3 regions of the Streptomyces sp. NPDC031497 genome follow, and region 2 is predicted to be linked to each of the others. Evidence: riboswitches for the same ligand, from Rfam matches in the RefSeq annotation. Region 2 holds a riboswitch; each other region holds the start of a gene.
The links. Region 2 has a riboswitch for cyclic di-AMP ahead of ACZ5K7_RS12755 (M23 family metallopeptidase). Riboswitches for the same ligand answer to the same signal wherever they lie in the genome.
Positions count from the first base shown of each region.

Region 1: another riboswitch for cyclic di-AMP. It lies ahead of ACZ5K7_RS18085 (C40 family peptidase); the one in region 2 lies ahead of ACZ5K7_RS12755 (M23 family metallopeptidase).
Region 3: another riboswitch for cyclic di-AMP. It lies ahead of ACZ5K7_RS39300 (M23 family metallopeptidase); the one in region 2 lies ahead of ACZ5K7_RS12755 (M23 family metallopeptidase).

Region 1 covers NZ_JBVIKO010000008.1:552-5,390, forward strand. The annotation lists gene ACZ5K7_RS18080 (DUF1996 domain-containing protein) at 1-1,550, opposite strand, end outside; cyclic di-AMP (ydaO/yuaA leader) riboswitch at 1,948-2,122, shown strand; gene ACZ5K7_RS18085 (C40 family peptidase) at 2,131-4,212, shown strand; gene ACZ5K7_RS18090 (NAD-dependent epimerase/dehydratase family protein) at 4,229-4,839, opposite strand, start outside.
Region 2 covers NZ_JBVIKO010000005.1:296,491-301,329, reverse strand. The annotation lists gene ACZ5K7_RS12760 (alpha-galactosidase) at 1-1,139, shown strand, start outside; cyclic di-AMP (ydaO/yuaA leader) riboswitch at 1,448-1,610, shown strand; gene ACZ5K7_RS12755 (M23 family metallopeptidase) at 1,613-2,557, shown strand; gene ACZ5K7_RS12750 (SGNH/GDSL hydrolase family protein) at 2,795-3,580, shown strand; gene ACZ5K7_RS12745 (TetR/AcrR family transcriptional regulator) at 3,666-4,268, opposite strand; gene ACZ5K7_RS12740 (GNAT family N-acetyltransferase) at 4,310-4,828, opposite strand; gene ACZ5K7_RS12735 (helix-turn-helix domain-containing protein) at 4,827-4,839, shown strand, end outside.
Region 3 covers NZ_JBVIKO010000027.1:134,221-139,059, reverse strand. The annotation lists gene ACZ5K7_RS39305 (GntR family transcriptional regulator) at 225-920, opposite strand; gene ACZ5K7_RS39300 (M23 family metallopeptidase) at 1,133-1,888, opposite strand; cyclic di-AMP (ydaO/yuaA leader) riboswitch at 1,901-2,064, opposite strand; gene ACZ5K7_RS39295 (M16 family metallopeptidase) at 2,300-3,688, opposite strand; gene ACZ5K7_RS39290 (M16 family metallopeptidase) at 3,685-4,839, opposite strand, start outside.

The DNA of each region.
Region 1 (4,839 bases), on a different contig from region 2:
GTCGCCGTCTCGCTCGGCTCGGTGACCGGGCTCGCCGACTCGGACGGCGGGTTCTCCGGGCTCGCCGACTCGGACGGGTCGGGTTCGGCGCTCTGCGACGGCGGCTGCTCGTCGGCCCCCGCCCCGCAGGTACGGCCGGAGTTGATGCAGTCGACCATCTTCCGCATCAGGCCCTCGTCGAAGACGTTGATGAAGTCGCCGTGGTCGGTGACGGGCTTGTGCAGCTGCTCGGGGAACGAGTCCACCGAGAACAGCGGGACGGTACGGCCGCCGTCCTGGAGGCTCGGTGCGTCGACGTCGTAGACGATGCGCTGCACCAGCTGCGGGATCGCCTGGAAACCGGCGGGGCAGCTGCCGTCGGCCGCGGCGAACGCCACATGGGTGCGGTGGTTGGCGCTGTCGATGTTCCGGCCGTCCCAGCAGCTCTGGAACTTGAACGTGCGTACGACGTCACTGCCCGAGGGGCAGAGCGGGTACTTGTCCTTGAGCTGCCGGTCCTCGAAACCGGTGCAGCTCCAGGAGGCGTTGGCGTTGGCCGGGCCGTTGACGAAGGCCTTGGCGTCACCGGTGATGATGCGCAGCAGCCGCGGCATCTCGGTGACCTTGGAGGTCGGGTTGCCCTCGAAGGTCAGCGTGACCTGCTTCGCCGTGACGATCTGCCCGGCGTTGCCCTCGGTGCCGCCGCCCGGCTTGTCGGCGTCCCGCTCCTGCTTGCCGTTCTGCAGCCGCAGCACGGGCCAGTAGTACGTGGACTTGTCGCCCTGATCCGCGCAGCTGGTGTCGGCGTTGGCGAGGTCGTCGTCGCTGGCGAAGGCGTTGTTGGACTGGTTGCCGATGTAGTCGTGGAAGTGGTGGGCGCCGTTGGAGACACCGGGCGCGACGATCACGTTGTCCGAGTTGAACAGGCCGTTCGCGTTGACACCGCAACTGGAGGCGAAGGTGCCGGTGGAGCCGCCGGGTTGCTCGGCCGGGGTCGCGACATTGGGCTGGACGGTGGTGATGTCGGCGTAGTCGGCGGCGACGGGGCCGTTGCCGCCCTGGCCGCCGATCCCGGCACCCGCGCCGGCACTCGCACTGGCGCCGGCGCTCGCACTGGCGCTCTGGCTCGGTGTGGCGCCGTCCTGCGGTGACGCCGACTGCCCGGCGCCCTGGTCCGAGGAGCGCAGGGTGCAGGCGGCGAGGTCGTCGAGGCCCTGGGGGCGGTCGCCCTCGCGGCCGATGGCGTCGGCGATGCGCTGGAGGGATTCGGACCGCTTCTCCTTCAGCGGATCCAGGATCGTCTGGTCGGCGAGGCCGGGGTTCTGCTGGATCGCCGCGGCCGACTCCTTGAGCTGCTGATAGGCGGCCGCGATCTGCTGGTCCAGCTGGGCGAGTTCACCGTCCACGTCGGCCCGGGCCGCGTCGGGCACGTCCGTCAGCCGACTGCCGACGTCGGGGCAGTAGACGGTGGGCGCGGACAGCACCTGGGCGGTGGCGGTCTGCCCGGACTGGTCCGATTCGGTCGCCGAGGCGTAGACGTTCACCGCGACCAGTGTTCCGCCGCCGAGCATCAGAGCGACCGCTGCGAAGGTCGCGCGTTGTGCGCCGGTCGGGCGTCTGCGCCTGTTGGGTCTCAAGGTCGTTCCCCTGCGTGTCGTGGTCGGCCGGACATGGAAATCCCTCGCCCTATACGCGGCGTGGCGCCACTGTGTTCAACTGTCCCGGAAATTCACGGTGACCTCACAGGAAGCGAACTCCTCGGGCAGCCGACGGCACCGCTGCGACGGCCGCGCGACGGCGATCGGGGTGCGGGCGAAATACCGTCCCGCACGGCCGGATCTCGAACGCTACGACGAACATCACAATTACGTATCGGACATTACGCACTTCAACCTTCACACGAGTGACACAAGTTGGCTAAGTTGACGGGCAAGCCGCTCGGCTCCCCCCGGCGAATCCCGTCGGGCCGCGCGGCCTCCGCCTAATCCGGTGCCCAACGGGGCGTTCCGGAGCCGGGGACCCAACCGAACCACTGGGGTGAATCGGTCAACTGCCCTTAGGGGCAAGGACCGTAGGGCATGCCTTCCGGATCGACCCGCCCGAACCCGACAGCTAACTCGGTAGGCGGAGCACGGAAGGAGCACGACCCCCATGGCGCCCGAGAGCCGTGACGAGGTTCGACAGCGGATCGACAGCCTCTACGACCAGGCCGAGAACGCCACCGGGAACTACAACGCCACACGTGCGATGAACGGGGGCTCGCGGTCCCGCGGTGTCCCGCTGTTCAAGCGGCCCCGGCGTGACGACCCGGGCCTCGAGAGCATCGCCCGGGAGTGGTTCGACGGCGCGCGATCGCGACTGGGGCCGAGTGTCCCGGCGGCGCTGCCCTCCGACCGGCAGCCCACCCGGCCCGGCCCGCGGCGGCCCGTCAGCGCCATGGCCGCCGACCTGCTGGGCCAGTTGGAGGACTCCGGGCCGTCCCGGCCGGAGCTGACCGCGGGGCCGTCCGCGAACAGCGACATCGAGGTCGTCCGTGAACTGCCGGAGCGTCCAAAGCTGGAACTGACGGCCGGGTCCCCCGCGGCGCTGCCCCCGGGCTCGTCGAGCGCGCCCAAGGCGCTGCCCCCCGCCGCGCCGCAGCGTGCCACCCCGGGCACGTCCAAGACCAAGAGCCAGCTGAAGATCGCCAAGGCGCGCGAGGTGCTGTCCCGGCGCACCGGGCAGCGCGCGATCGCGGCGCTCGAACCGGCCGCGCCGGCCCCGCAGCCGGCCCCGGCCGTCCAGGCCCCCTGGCCCACGCCCGAGGCGCATGTCCCGGCGCAGCAGTGGCCGGCCCCCGCCGGCATGCCCGGCCAGTACGGCGACACCGGCGCCTTCCAGACCGACGCCCTGACCGGTACGGGCGCCTTCCCGGCGATGACCGTGACGGACACGGGCGCCATCCCGGCGGTGCCCGCGACGGACACCGGCTCCTTCCGCGTCATGACCCCGGGCGCCGCCCAGCCCATGTCCCCGGCGGACACGGGTGGCTTCCGCATCATGACCCCGGGCGCCACCGGCGCCTTCCCGGCCGTGACCGCCATGGACGTGGGTGCCGTGCCGCCCGCGAGCCCCGGCGACACCGGTTCCTTCCGGGTCATGACTCCGGGCGCCACCGGCACGTTCCCGATGCCGGACGACACGGGCGCGTTCCCGACCGCGACACCCACGAACACGGGCGCGTTCCCGACCGCGGCCCCCGCCAACACCGGCGCCTTCCCGACCGCCGCACCCGCCATGGCCGCCGCGCCCGTCTCGGGCCCGATCGACACCGGTTTCTTCCCGGGTATGGCGCCGGCCGCGACCGCCGCCTACGCCGGCGCGCCCCCGGCCGCCGCGGAGACCGTCTATCCCGCCGCCTACGCCATGCCGGCCCCCGCCGCCATGCCCCCGGCCGACTTCGGCACCAGCGCCTACCCCGACGCGCCCGCCGCCGACACGGGCGCCTACGCGGCCGCGATGCAGCCCGCGGCCGCCGCCTACGCCACCGCCCCGGCGATGCCCGCGCCCCAGGCGCCGATACCCACGGCGGTGATACCCACGGCGGTGACGGACCCTCCGTGGGCGATGATGGCGTCCCCCGCCGCGATGAGCGCGCCCCCCATGGCGATGGCCACCGCAGCCCCGGTTGCCCCGGCTCCGGTCGCCCCGGCCCCGTTCCCCACCGCCGCCCCTGTGCCGACCGCACCCCCGGTGGTCACCGCCCCCGTCCCGACCGCGCCGCCCGTGGTCACCGCCCCGCTCCCCACCGCGCCCCCGGCCGCCGCGGTCACCTTCGCGCCCGGCGCCGTCACCGACACCGGATCCTTCCTCGTGCCCGGTGCCGCGGCCGAGCCCGGCAAGGCCATGAAGGCGCTGGCGTTCGCCCGGGCGCAGATCGGGCGGCCCTGTGTCTGGGGCGCGACCGGTCCGGAGTCGTACGACTGCTCCAGCCTCACCCAGGCCGCCTGGCGGGCCGCCGGGGTGTCGCTGCCGCGCAGCGCGCCGGACCAGACCTTCGCCGGCACCCCGCTGACGCTGGCCGCCATCGAGCCCGGCGACCTGGTCTTCTTCTTCGACAACGACAGCCACGTCGGGGTCTACGCGGGCAACGGCATGATGATCCACGCGCCGAGCCCGGGGGCGTCCATCCGCGAGGAGTCGATCTACAACGCCGGGGAGTCGGCGATCCACCGGGTGATCCGCCCGGCCTGAGACCCGGCCGTCGGGGTCAGACCCTCCGCCGCCGCGTGCGCCAGCTCTCGTGGTGGTCCAGGAGGGTCTCCTCGACGGGCCGGTAGGTGAGGCCCAGTTCCTGGACGCCCCGGCTGTTGTCGACGCGGAAGCGGATGCCGAGGTGCTTGCGTATGTAGTCCTGGGTCAGACCGAAGGACGGACCCAGGATCCGTACCGGCCAGTGCGGGAGCGCGGTGCGCGGCAGGCGCGGATCCCAGGGACGGCGGGTGCGGATGATCCGGGACATCTCGTGGAAGGACGTCATCGTCTCGTTGGCCACGATGTAACGGCCGCCCGCCGCCGGGTTCTCCGCCGCCGCGATGTGCGCGTCGGCCACGTCGCGGACGTCCGCGGTGGTGAAGCTGAAGTCCGGGGCGCCGTAGCAGAAGTAGCCCTTGAACAGCTCGTCCAGCAGGAACAGGCTGCCGGACTCGGAGGCGGGCGTGAGCGAAGGGCCCAGAATCAGGCCGGGGTTGACGGAGACCATGCGCCAGCGGTCCTGGGCGGCCTCGGCGTCCCAGGCGGCTCGTTCGGCGACCGTCTTGGCGTAGTGGTAGGGATTGCCGGCCACCGTGCTGGTGGTGTTGAAGTACTTCTCCGTCAGGA
Region 2 (4,839 bases):
AGGAGCAGCAGGCCACCCTCGCCCGCCGGGCCGCCGCGATCGGCATCGAGCTGTTCGTGGTCGACGACGGCTGGTTCGGCAAGCGCACCAGCGACCGTGCCGGCCTCGGCGACTGGACGCCCAACCCCGACCGTTTCCCCAAGGGCCTCAAGCCCCTCGGGGACTACGTGCACGCCCTCGGCATGCAGTTCGGCATCTGGGTCGAGCCCGAGATGGTCAACGCGGACAGCGACCTGTACCGCGCGCACCCCGACTGGGTGCAGTACCAGCAGGGACGAAAGCGGACGGAACTGCGCAATCAGCTCGTCCTCAACCTTGCCCGCGAAGACGTCCAGGAGTATCTCTGGGAGCAGCTCGACACCCTGCTGTCCAGCGCCCCGATCGACTACGTCAAGTGGGACTTCAACCGCTGTTTCACCGACGCGGGCTGGCCCGGCGAGCCGTACCCCCAGCGGCTGTGGGTCGACCATGTCCGTGGGCTGTACGCCCTGCTCGACCGGATCCGGGCGGCCCACCCGAACGTCGCCATCGAGTCCTGCTCCGGCGGTGGCGGCCGGATCGACCTCGGCATCATGAGCCGTACCGACGAGGTGTGGACCTCCGACAACACCGACCCGCTGGACCGGCTCGCCATCCAGCACGGCTTCAGCCAGATCCACCCGGCCCGGGTGATGTCCGCCTGGGTCACCGACAGCCCGAACCACCAGCTCAACGGCCGGGTCAGCAGCCTGCGTTTCCGGTTCGTCAGCTCCATGGCCGGGGCGCTCGGCGTCGGTGGCGACCTCTCGCAGTGGACCGAGGAGGAGCTCGCCGAGGCCGGCCGCTGGGTGGAGCTCTACAAGGACATCCGGCCCCTGGTGCAGCGCGGCGACCAGTTCCGGCTGCGGCCGCCGACCGGCGGGCTGAGCGCGGTGCAGTACACGCTCGGCGACGAGACCGTGGTCCTCGCCTGGCTCCAGGCGCAGAGCTACGGCGAGCCGATGCCGGCGCTGCGCCTGCAGGGCCTCGACCCGACGGCATCGTACGAATGCCGCGAAACGGGCGAAGTGCATCGAGGTGCGGTCCTGTTGCACCACGGGCTGCGCACCGAGCTGCGCGGCGACCTGGATGCGACGGTTCTCCGGCTGCGTCGCATCTGATCCTTCTGCCCGATTTGGCGCCTTCATTGCCACTCGGTCCGTAATAAGGGGACGTGGTGTGACGTGCGTGAGGAGCGTCATATTCGTGACCGTCCGTCGCGCGTCATGTTCACGTAATTCCGGTGCTTTTCAAGGCGCTTGGAAAAATGCGTAAGGCTGGAATTCACGGAGGGTGACCGGGAATTCCCCTAACGGATCAAGTCGAAATTGGACATGCGGAACCTGGCGCTTGTTTATGTGCGTCCTACTCGCTTACGTTCGCCACGCATCCGGACGGAACGCCGAATCCTGCCGCCGCCCGGAGTCCCCACACACACTCACCCGTGCCTGGCAGGAGCGGGGGACCCACCAGGTATGACCGCCTGTTCCGGTTCCCGGGACGGCTAGGGGTGTAGCCACATCTTCCCGCGTGGCCGGGCAGCTCCAGCCCGAACCCGACAGCTCACCTCGCAGGCGCCGGAGAGGAATGCGTCATGCCCGCGAAGGGTAAGCACCGCCGCCCCAAGTCCCAGCGTTTCACCCGCTCGATGGCCGTCGCCGGAACCGGTGGCGCCGCGCTGGCTCTGCCGCTCATGGGGGCCACCGGCGCCCACGCGGCCACCTCGCAGTCCGTTTCCGAAAAGATCACGCAGGCGCTTCCGACAGTCGAGAAGACCGCCGTTCGGGATTCCGGCACCGGGAATTCCACGCACCGCGTCTACACGGTGGTGCCCGGCGACTATCTCTCGAAGATCGCCCGCGAACACCATGTCGACGGCGGCTGGCCCCGGCTCTACGCCGACAACCGGCAGGCGGTCGGCGACAACCCCTCGCTGATCCACCCCGGTCTCAGGCTCACGCTCGACGGCCGCCACGCCGCGACGACCGACACCCCGAACGCGGACTCCCGGTCCGGGACGCGGTCCCACGCGCAGCCCGCCGCCCCCTCCTCGTCGTCCTCGAACTCCTCGAACTCCACGTCGTCCTCGAACACGACCCCCTCCTCGGGCGCGTCGACGACGACCGCCTCCGGATTCAACCTCCCGGTCACCGGCGGCACCATCGGCACCGGCTACCACGTGGCCGGCAGCATGTGGTCCAGCGGCTACCACACCGGCGTCGACTTCGTCGTTCCGACCGGCACCCCGGTCAAGGCCGTCGGCGCGGGCACGGTCGTCACGGCGGGCTGGGGCGGTGCCTACGGCAACCAGGTCGTCATCAGGCTCGCCGACGGCTACTACGCGCAGTACGGCCACCTCTCCGCGCTCTCCGTCTCGGTCGGCCAGACCGTGACCGCGGGCCAGCAGGTCGGCCTCTCCGGCGCCACCGGCAACGTGACCGGCCCGCACCTCCACTTCGAGATCCGGACCACCCCCGACTACGGCTCCGACATCGACCCGGTCGGTTACCTCCGCTCCAAGGGCGTCGCCGTCGGCTGACCCGGCACCCCCCTGATCTGACACGCAGTCCGAAGGCCGGACCCCGATCCCCGGGTCCGGCCTTCGGGCGATCGACCCTTCAACGCCGCTGTTCGGAGGCTTATTCCTGGCTTGGTCGAGTATTTAGGCGTGTCTTATCTCACCGTTCGTCAACCCCTGATTACGGTCGCGTAGGTCACAGTCGAAGGTGAATCATGGTCCGACGTGGCAGACGATTCGAAGAGTGACAATGCATCAGTGATCGGGTCGTACGTAGCGGTGGGGGACAGCTTCACCGAGGGCGTCGGCGACCCCGGCCCCGACGGGGCGTTCGTCGGCTGGGCGGACCGGTTCGCGGTACTGCTGTCGGACCGGCAGCCCGAGGGCGACTTCGAGTACACCAACCTCGCGGTGCGCGGGAAACTGCTCGACCAGATCGTGGCGGACCAGGTGCCGCAGGCCCTGGAACTCGCCCCGGACCTGGTCTCCTTCTCCGCCGGCGGCAACGACATCATCCGCCCCGGCACCGACCCCGACGAGGTGGCCGAGCGGTTCGAGCGGGCCGTGGCCCAACTGACCGAGGCCGTCGGCACGGTTCTGGTGACCACCGGGTTCGACACCCGGGGCGTGCCCGTCCTCAAGCATCTGCGCGGCAAGATCGCCACCTACAACGGCCATGTCCGGGCCGTCGCCGACCGGTACGGCTGCCCGGTCCTCGACCTGTGGTCCCTGAAGACCGTGCAGGACCGGCGGGCCTGGGACGGCGACCGGCTGCACCTGTCTCCCGAGGGGCACACACGCGTGGCGCTGCGGGCCGGCCAGGTGCTCGGCGTCGAGGTTCCGGCCGACCCGGACCAGCCGTGGCCCCCGCTGCCGCCCCGCGGCACCCTGGAGGTCCGCCGCGACGACGTGCACTGGGCCCGTGAGTACCTGGTGCCGTGGATCGGACGACGGCTGCGCGGCGAGTCGTCGGGCGACCACGTGACGGCCAAGGGGGCACTCTCCCCGGACGACATCAAGATGCGGATCGCCTCTGTGGCTTGAGGGCGGCAAGAACGGCTTGAGGGCGGCAAGAACGGCTTGAACGCGGCAAGAACGCGTAAGGGGCGGCACCCTGGTGGGCCGCCCCTCACTGCTCCTCGGCCAGCCCCAGTTCGCGTGCCAGCGCCTCGTCGACCCACTCCTGCGCCCGGGAGCGGGACAGGGCGCCCGGATACGAGGTGAGCTGGACGGCGAGCCCGTCGAGCAGGGCGGTCAGCCGCAGCGCCGCGGCCGTGGGGTCGGGGCACCGGAACTCGCCGGCGGCCACCCCTTCGGCTATGACCTCCGCGATCGCCGCCTTCCACTGCCGGTCCAGCTTCTTGGTGACCTCCCGCAGGGCGGGCTCGCGCAGCGCCACCGCCCAGCCCTCGATCCACAGCCGCCAGCCCTTCGCCTGCCCGGTCGGCGCGTACCAGCGCACCGCCGCCCGCAGCCGGCGGGACGCCGACGTACCTCGGCCCAGCAGCTTGCGCAGATGCGTCAGGTCGTCCTCGGCGGCGTAGGCGAAGGCGGCGGCGACCAGCTTCTCCTTCGTCGAGAAGTGGTACAGCACCAGCGCGTTGCTCACCCCGAGGGCCGAGGCGACATCGGCGATCCGTACCGCCGCCACGCCCCGCGCCTCGATCTGCTCGATGGCGGCCCGCAGCAGTTCCTCCCGCCGCTCGGCCACGCTCAACCGCACTCTCGCCACGCGGTCACCCTAATCGGTCGTACCCCGCGCGCGTCGCCGTCTCAGGCCAGCGGCAGCCGCATGAGCGTGAGGTCCAGCCAGCGGCCGAACTTGGTGCCCACCTCCCGGACCGTGCCGGCGTGCTCGAAGCCGAACCGCTGGTGCAGCCGGACCGACGCGGAGTTCTCCGCCTCGATGCCCGCGATCACGACATGGTGGCCGGCCGCGCGCGCCGCGGTGATGAGAGCGTCCAGCAGCGCCGAGCCGATACCGAGCCCGTGCCGGTCCTCGCGGACGTAGACCGAGTCCTCCACGGTGTGCCGGTAGCCGTCCAGCTCCCGCCACGGCCCGTACACCGCGAATCCGGCCACCTCGCCCGCCACTTCGGCCACGAACGCCGAGCCGCGCCCCAGATGGACGGCGAGCCAGGCCGCTCCCTCGACGGGCGACTGCGGGGTCTCGGTCCACAGCGCCGTCGAGTGCTCGATCGCGTGGTTGCGGATCGCGCGCACGGCCTCCGTGTCACCGGGGCGGGCCGGGCGGATCGTCACCGCCCCGTCTCTCTCGTATATTGGATTCATGTCCAACATAG
Region 3 (4,839 bases), on a different contig from region 2:
GCCGTTCCCGCCGCCGTGACGTCGCTCGGCGCCGGTCTTCTCGAAGAGCCACCCTTTATACGGGACCGGACTTTGCGCCGGGCATAGTTAATTCCCCATCGGGCACGCCGATGACGCGCCACCGGAAATTCTGGGCGCGCGCGAAATATGGGCGATGGAGACCGACAGAGGGCAACGGAAATAGCGCTCCACCGAATAACCCCTCTTTGTATACGGCGCCCGTGTTAATGCCGCAGGCCCGACATGTTTACGGGATGTTGCGAAGTCCTCACACCGTTCGCCCGGTCCGTGCCGCCGGAAAAGCGCAGCCGGTGGGAGACCGCGGACCGCTCGGTGTGCAGCGCGGTGATCGCCCGCGCGCGTTCGCTGTCGCCGCGCGTCACCGCGTCCACGATGGCGCCGTGCTCGGCCCAGGACTCCACGGGGTTGGCGGGCGCGTCGACGGCGTACATCCAGGCGATCTTGTGCCGCAGCTGGGTGAGTGTCGAGGTCAGGGCGTGGCTGCCGGTGGCCTGGGCGAGCGTCTCGTGGAACCAGCCGCCCAGGGAGCGCAGGTCCTCGCTGCCGCCCCTGCGGGCCCGTTCCTGGCCCAGCCTGACGAGTCCGCGCAGCACCTTGAGGTGGGCCTCGGTACGGCGCTGGGCGGCCCGGGATGCGCCGAGCGGCTCCAGGAGCAGGCGCATCTCCAGCAGGTCGGCGGCCTCCTGCTCGGTCGGTTCCGCGACGCACGCGCCCGCGTGCCGGCGCGTCACCACGAAGCCCTCGGCCTCCAGGGTGCGCAGGGCCTCGCGGACGGGGACGCGCGAGACGCCGTAGCGACGGGCCAGGAGTTCCTCGGTGAGCCGGCTGCCGCGCTCGTAGACACCCGCGACGATGTCGTCCCGGATCGCCGTGCATACCGAGTGCGCCGGAATACGCATGTCCGACCTCCGCCTTAATCCCCGTGAAACGCCGCCGAGTGGCGTCCGTTCCGTGACTCTATTGCAATGGGCGGGAATTTCCGACGGCGGCCCTGAATCCATGCATATTTTTTGGACACCGGGGTCACGAAAACGGCGAAAGCCCCGGCTCGGGGCCGGGGCTTCGGGACTCTCGCCGTGCGACGTCACAGGGCCGTCGCCATGTGCTCGGGTCAGACGTTCACGCCGTGCTTGCGGAGGTAGGCGACCGGGTCGACGTCCGAGCCGTACTCAGGGGTCGTACGGGCCTCGAAGTGGAGGTGGGGGCCGGTCACGTTGCCGGTAGCGCCGGAGAGGCCGATCTGCTGGCCCGGGGTGACCTTCTGGCCAACCGAGACGCCGATCGACGACAGGTGACCGTACTGGGTGTACATGCCGTCGGCCATCTTGATGACGATCTGGTTGCCGTAGGACCCGCCCCAGCCGGTGGAGACGACCGTGCCGGTGCCGACGGCGTGCACCACCGTGCCGGTGGCGGCGTGGAAGTCGATGCCGGTGTGGGCGCCGGAGGACCACAGGGAGCCGCCGGTCTTGTAGCCGGTGGAGACGTACGAGCCGGAGATCGGCGCGACGAAGGCGTTGAGGCGCTTGCGCTCCGCCTCCCGCGCGGCACGAGCCTCGGCCTCGCGCTCCTTCTTGGCCTTCTCGGCGGCCTTCTTGCGTGCGGCCTCCTCGGCCGCCTTGCGCTCGGCGGCGGCCGTCTGCGCGGCGGCCTGGGCGTCGATCTGGTCGGCGACCGAGTCGCTGACGGTGATGACCGGGGTGAGGCCGGTCTGCTCGACGGAGTTCTCGGCGGCGAGCGCCGGGGCGGCCGAGACGGTGCCGATGACACCCGTGGTGGTGAGGGCCGCGATGCCGGCGGCCTGCGCGGTGGTGCGCTTGACCCGACCGGGACGACGGTGCTTCCCGGAGGCGCACATGAACGCCATGTAGAGGTTGGTCCTTTCCTTCCCTCTCGCCTACCGGGTTAGCTGACGGGTTCGGAGCAGGAAGGTCTCCTACGGGCCCCCTCGCGGCTCGCGCGGGCGCCCGATTCACCCCAGGGACTGCGTGGGTCCCCGGCTCCCCTGGCTCGCGCCGTACGGGGACTCGGCGATGACTGTCCGGTGCCGCGGGCGCGGCGCACTGCCTGACGAACAGTCCGGAAGAACCTACGAGGACGCCTGAGCAATGCTCAAACGGATCACGGCTTTTGTCGCGCATCCCACAGGGCAGACAGGCAACCTCCGCCCTAATTCGGACATTCGGCAGCCCTGGTGACGCAACAGTCACCAGGGCCGCTTCACGCGCGTGCCGCTCGTCCGGCCGCGCCGCTTGCTTCGCCGCTCGCCGCGCGAGGCTTACTCCGCGGCGACGACCGTCACTTCGCCGATACCGAGGGCCTCGACGGGCTCCTGGATCTGCGCCGCGTCGCCGACCAGGACGGTCACCAGGTGGTCGACCGGGAAGGCGTTCACGACCGCCGCGGTGGCCTCCACGGTGCCGGTGGCGGCCAGTTGCCGGTAGAGCGTGGCCTGGAAGTCGTCGGGCAGATGCTGCTCGACCTGGTCGGCCAGGGTGCCGGCGACGGCCGCCGCCGTCTCGTACTTGAGCGGTGCCACGCCGACGAGGTTCTGCACGGCGACATCGCGCTCGGCGTCCGTGAGGCCCCCGGAGGCGAGGGTGCGCAGCACCGTCCACAGGTCCTGGAGTGCCGGGCCGGTGTTCGGGGTGTCCACGGAACCGCTGATGGCGAGCAGCGAGGCGCCTGAGCCGTCGGGGGCGGACCGCAGGACCTGCCCGAAGGCGCGGACACCGTACGTGTAGCCCTTCTCCTCGCGCAGGACACGGTCCAGGCGCGAGGTGAGGGTGCCGCCCAGGCAGTAGGTGCCGAGCACCTGGGCGGGCCAGACGCGGTCGTGCCGGTCGGCGCCGACGCGGCCGATGAGCAGCTGCGTCTGGACGGCTCCGGGGCGGTCCACGATGACGACACGGCCGGTGTCGTCGGCGGAGACCGCGGGCACCGGCCGGGGCTGGGCGGTGGAGCCGCGCCAGGCACCCAGCGTCTCGCCGAGCAGCTCGTCCAGGTCGATGCCGGTCAGGTCGCCGACGACGACCGCGGTGGCGGTGGCCGGCCGCACGTGCCGGTCGTAGAACGCGCGTACGGCGGCCGCGTCGATCTTCTCTACGGTGTCCTCGGTGCCCTGGCGCGGCCGGGACATCCGCGCGGTCGACGGGAACAGTTCCTTGTAGAGCTGCTTGGCGGCCCGGCGGCTGGGGTTGGCCAGCTCGTGCGGGATCTCGTCGAGGCGGTTGCGGACCAGCCGCTCGACCTCGCTGTCGGCGAAAGCGGGTGCCCTCAGCGCGTCGGAGAGCAGCCCGAGCCCCTTGCCCAGGCGGGAGGCGGGGACCTCCAGGCTGAGCCGGACGCCGGGGTGGTCGGCGTGTGCGTCGAGGGTGGCGCCGGCCCGCTCCAGCTCGGCGGCGTAATCCTCGGCGGAGTGCTTGTCGGTGCCCTCGGAGAAGGCGCGCGCCATGATCGTGGCGACGCCGTCCAGGCCGGCCGGCTCGGCGTCCAGGGGCGCGTCCAGGAGCACCTCGACGGCGACGACCTGCTGGCCGGGGCGGTGGCAGCGCAGCACGGTCAGGCCGTTGTCCAGGGTGCCGCGCTCGGGTGCCGGGAAGGCCCAGGGCCGGGCCTCGCCCGCTCGGGGCTGGGGGTGGAATTCCATGGTGGCGAGCTCGGTCACTTGGCCGTCTCCTCGTCGTCGTGCTCGGCGGTGGCGGCCTCGACCGTGGCCTCGGCCTCGGGGTCCTCGGGTACGTCGGCGTCCTCGACCGTCTCCGGGGACTTGGGCTCGTAGACGAGCACCGCGCGGTTGTCCGGCCGCAGCCGGGCCTTGGCGACCTCCTGGACCTCTTGCGGGGTCACCGCGAGGACGCGCTGGACGGCGGTCAGGGCGAGCTGCGGGTCACCGAACAGGACGGCGAACCGGCACAGTTCGTCCGCGCGGCCGGCGACGGTGCCCAGCCGGTCCAGCCACTCGCGCTCCAACTGGGCCTGGGCGCGCTCCATCTCCTCGGGCGTGGGACCCTCCTCGGCGAACCGGGCGAGCTCCTCGTCGATGGCGGTCTCGATGACCGGCACCTCGACGTCACCGGAGGTCTTCACGTCCAGCCAGCCCAGGGAGGGCGCACCGGCGAGCCGCAGCAGGCCGAAGCCGGCGGCGACAGCCGTACGGTCGCGCCGCACGAGGCGGTTGTAGAGGCGGGAGGACTCGCCACCGCCGAGGACGGTGAGGGCCAGGTCGGCCGCGTCGGACACGCGCGTGCCGTCCTCCGGGAGCCGGTAGGCGGCCATCAACGCGCGCGCGGGCACCTCCTCCACGACGACCTCGCGCAGCTGCTCGCCCATGATGTCGGGCAGCGAACCGTCGCGCGGGGCGGGCTTGCCGTCGTGCGCCTGGATGGAGCCGAAGTACTTCTCGATCCAGGCGAGGGTCTGCTGGGGGTCGATGTCGCCGACCACCGAGAGCACCGCGTTGTTGGGCGCGTAGTAGGTACGGAAGAACGCCCGCGCGTCCTCCAGGGTGGCCGCGTCCAGGTCGGCCATCGAGCCGATCGGCGTGTGGTGGTAGGGGTGGCCCTCCGGGTAGGCGAGCGCGGTCAGCTTCTCGAAGGCGGTGCCGTAGGGGACGTTGTCGTAGCGCTGGCGGCGCTCGTTCTTGACGACGTCCCGCTGGTTCTCCATGGACTCGTCGTCCAGGGCGGCGAGCAGGGAGCCCATGCGGTCGGCCTCCAGCCAGAGGGCGAGCTCCAGCTGGTGGGCGGGCATGGTCTCGAAGTAGTTGGTGCGCTCGAAGCTGGTGGTGCCGTTGAGCGAGCCGCCGGCGCCCTGGAC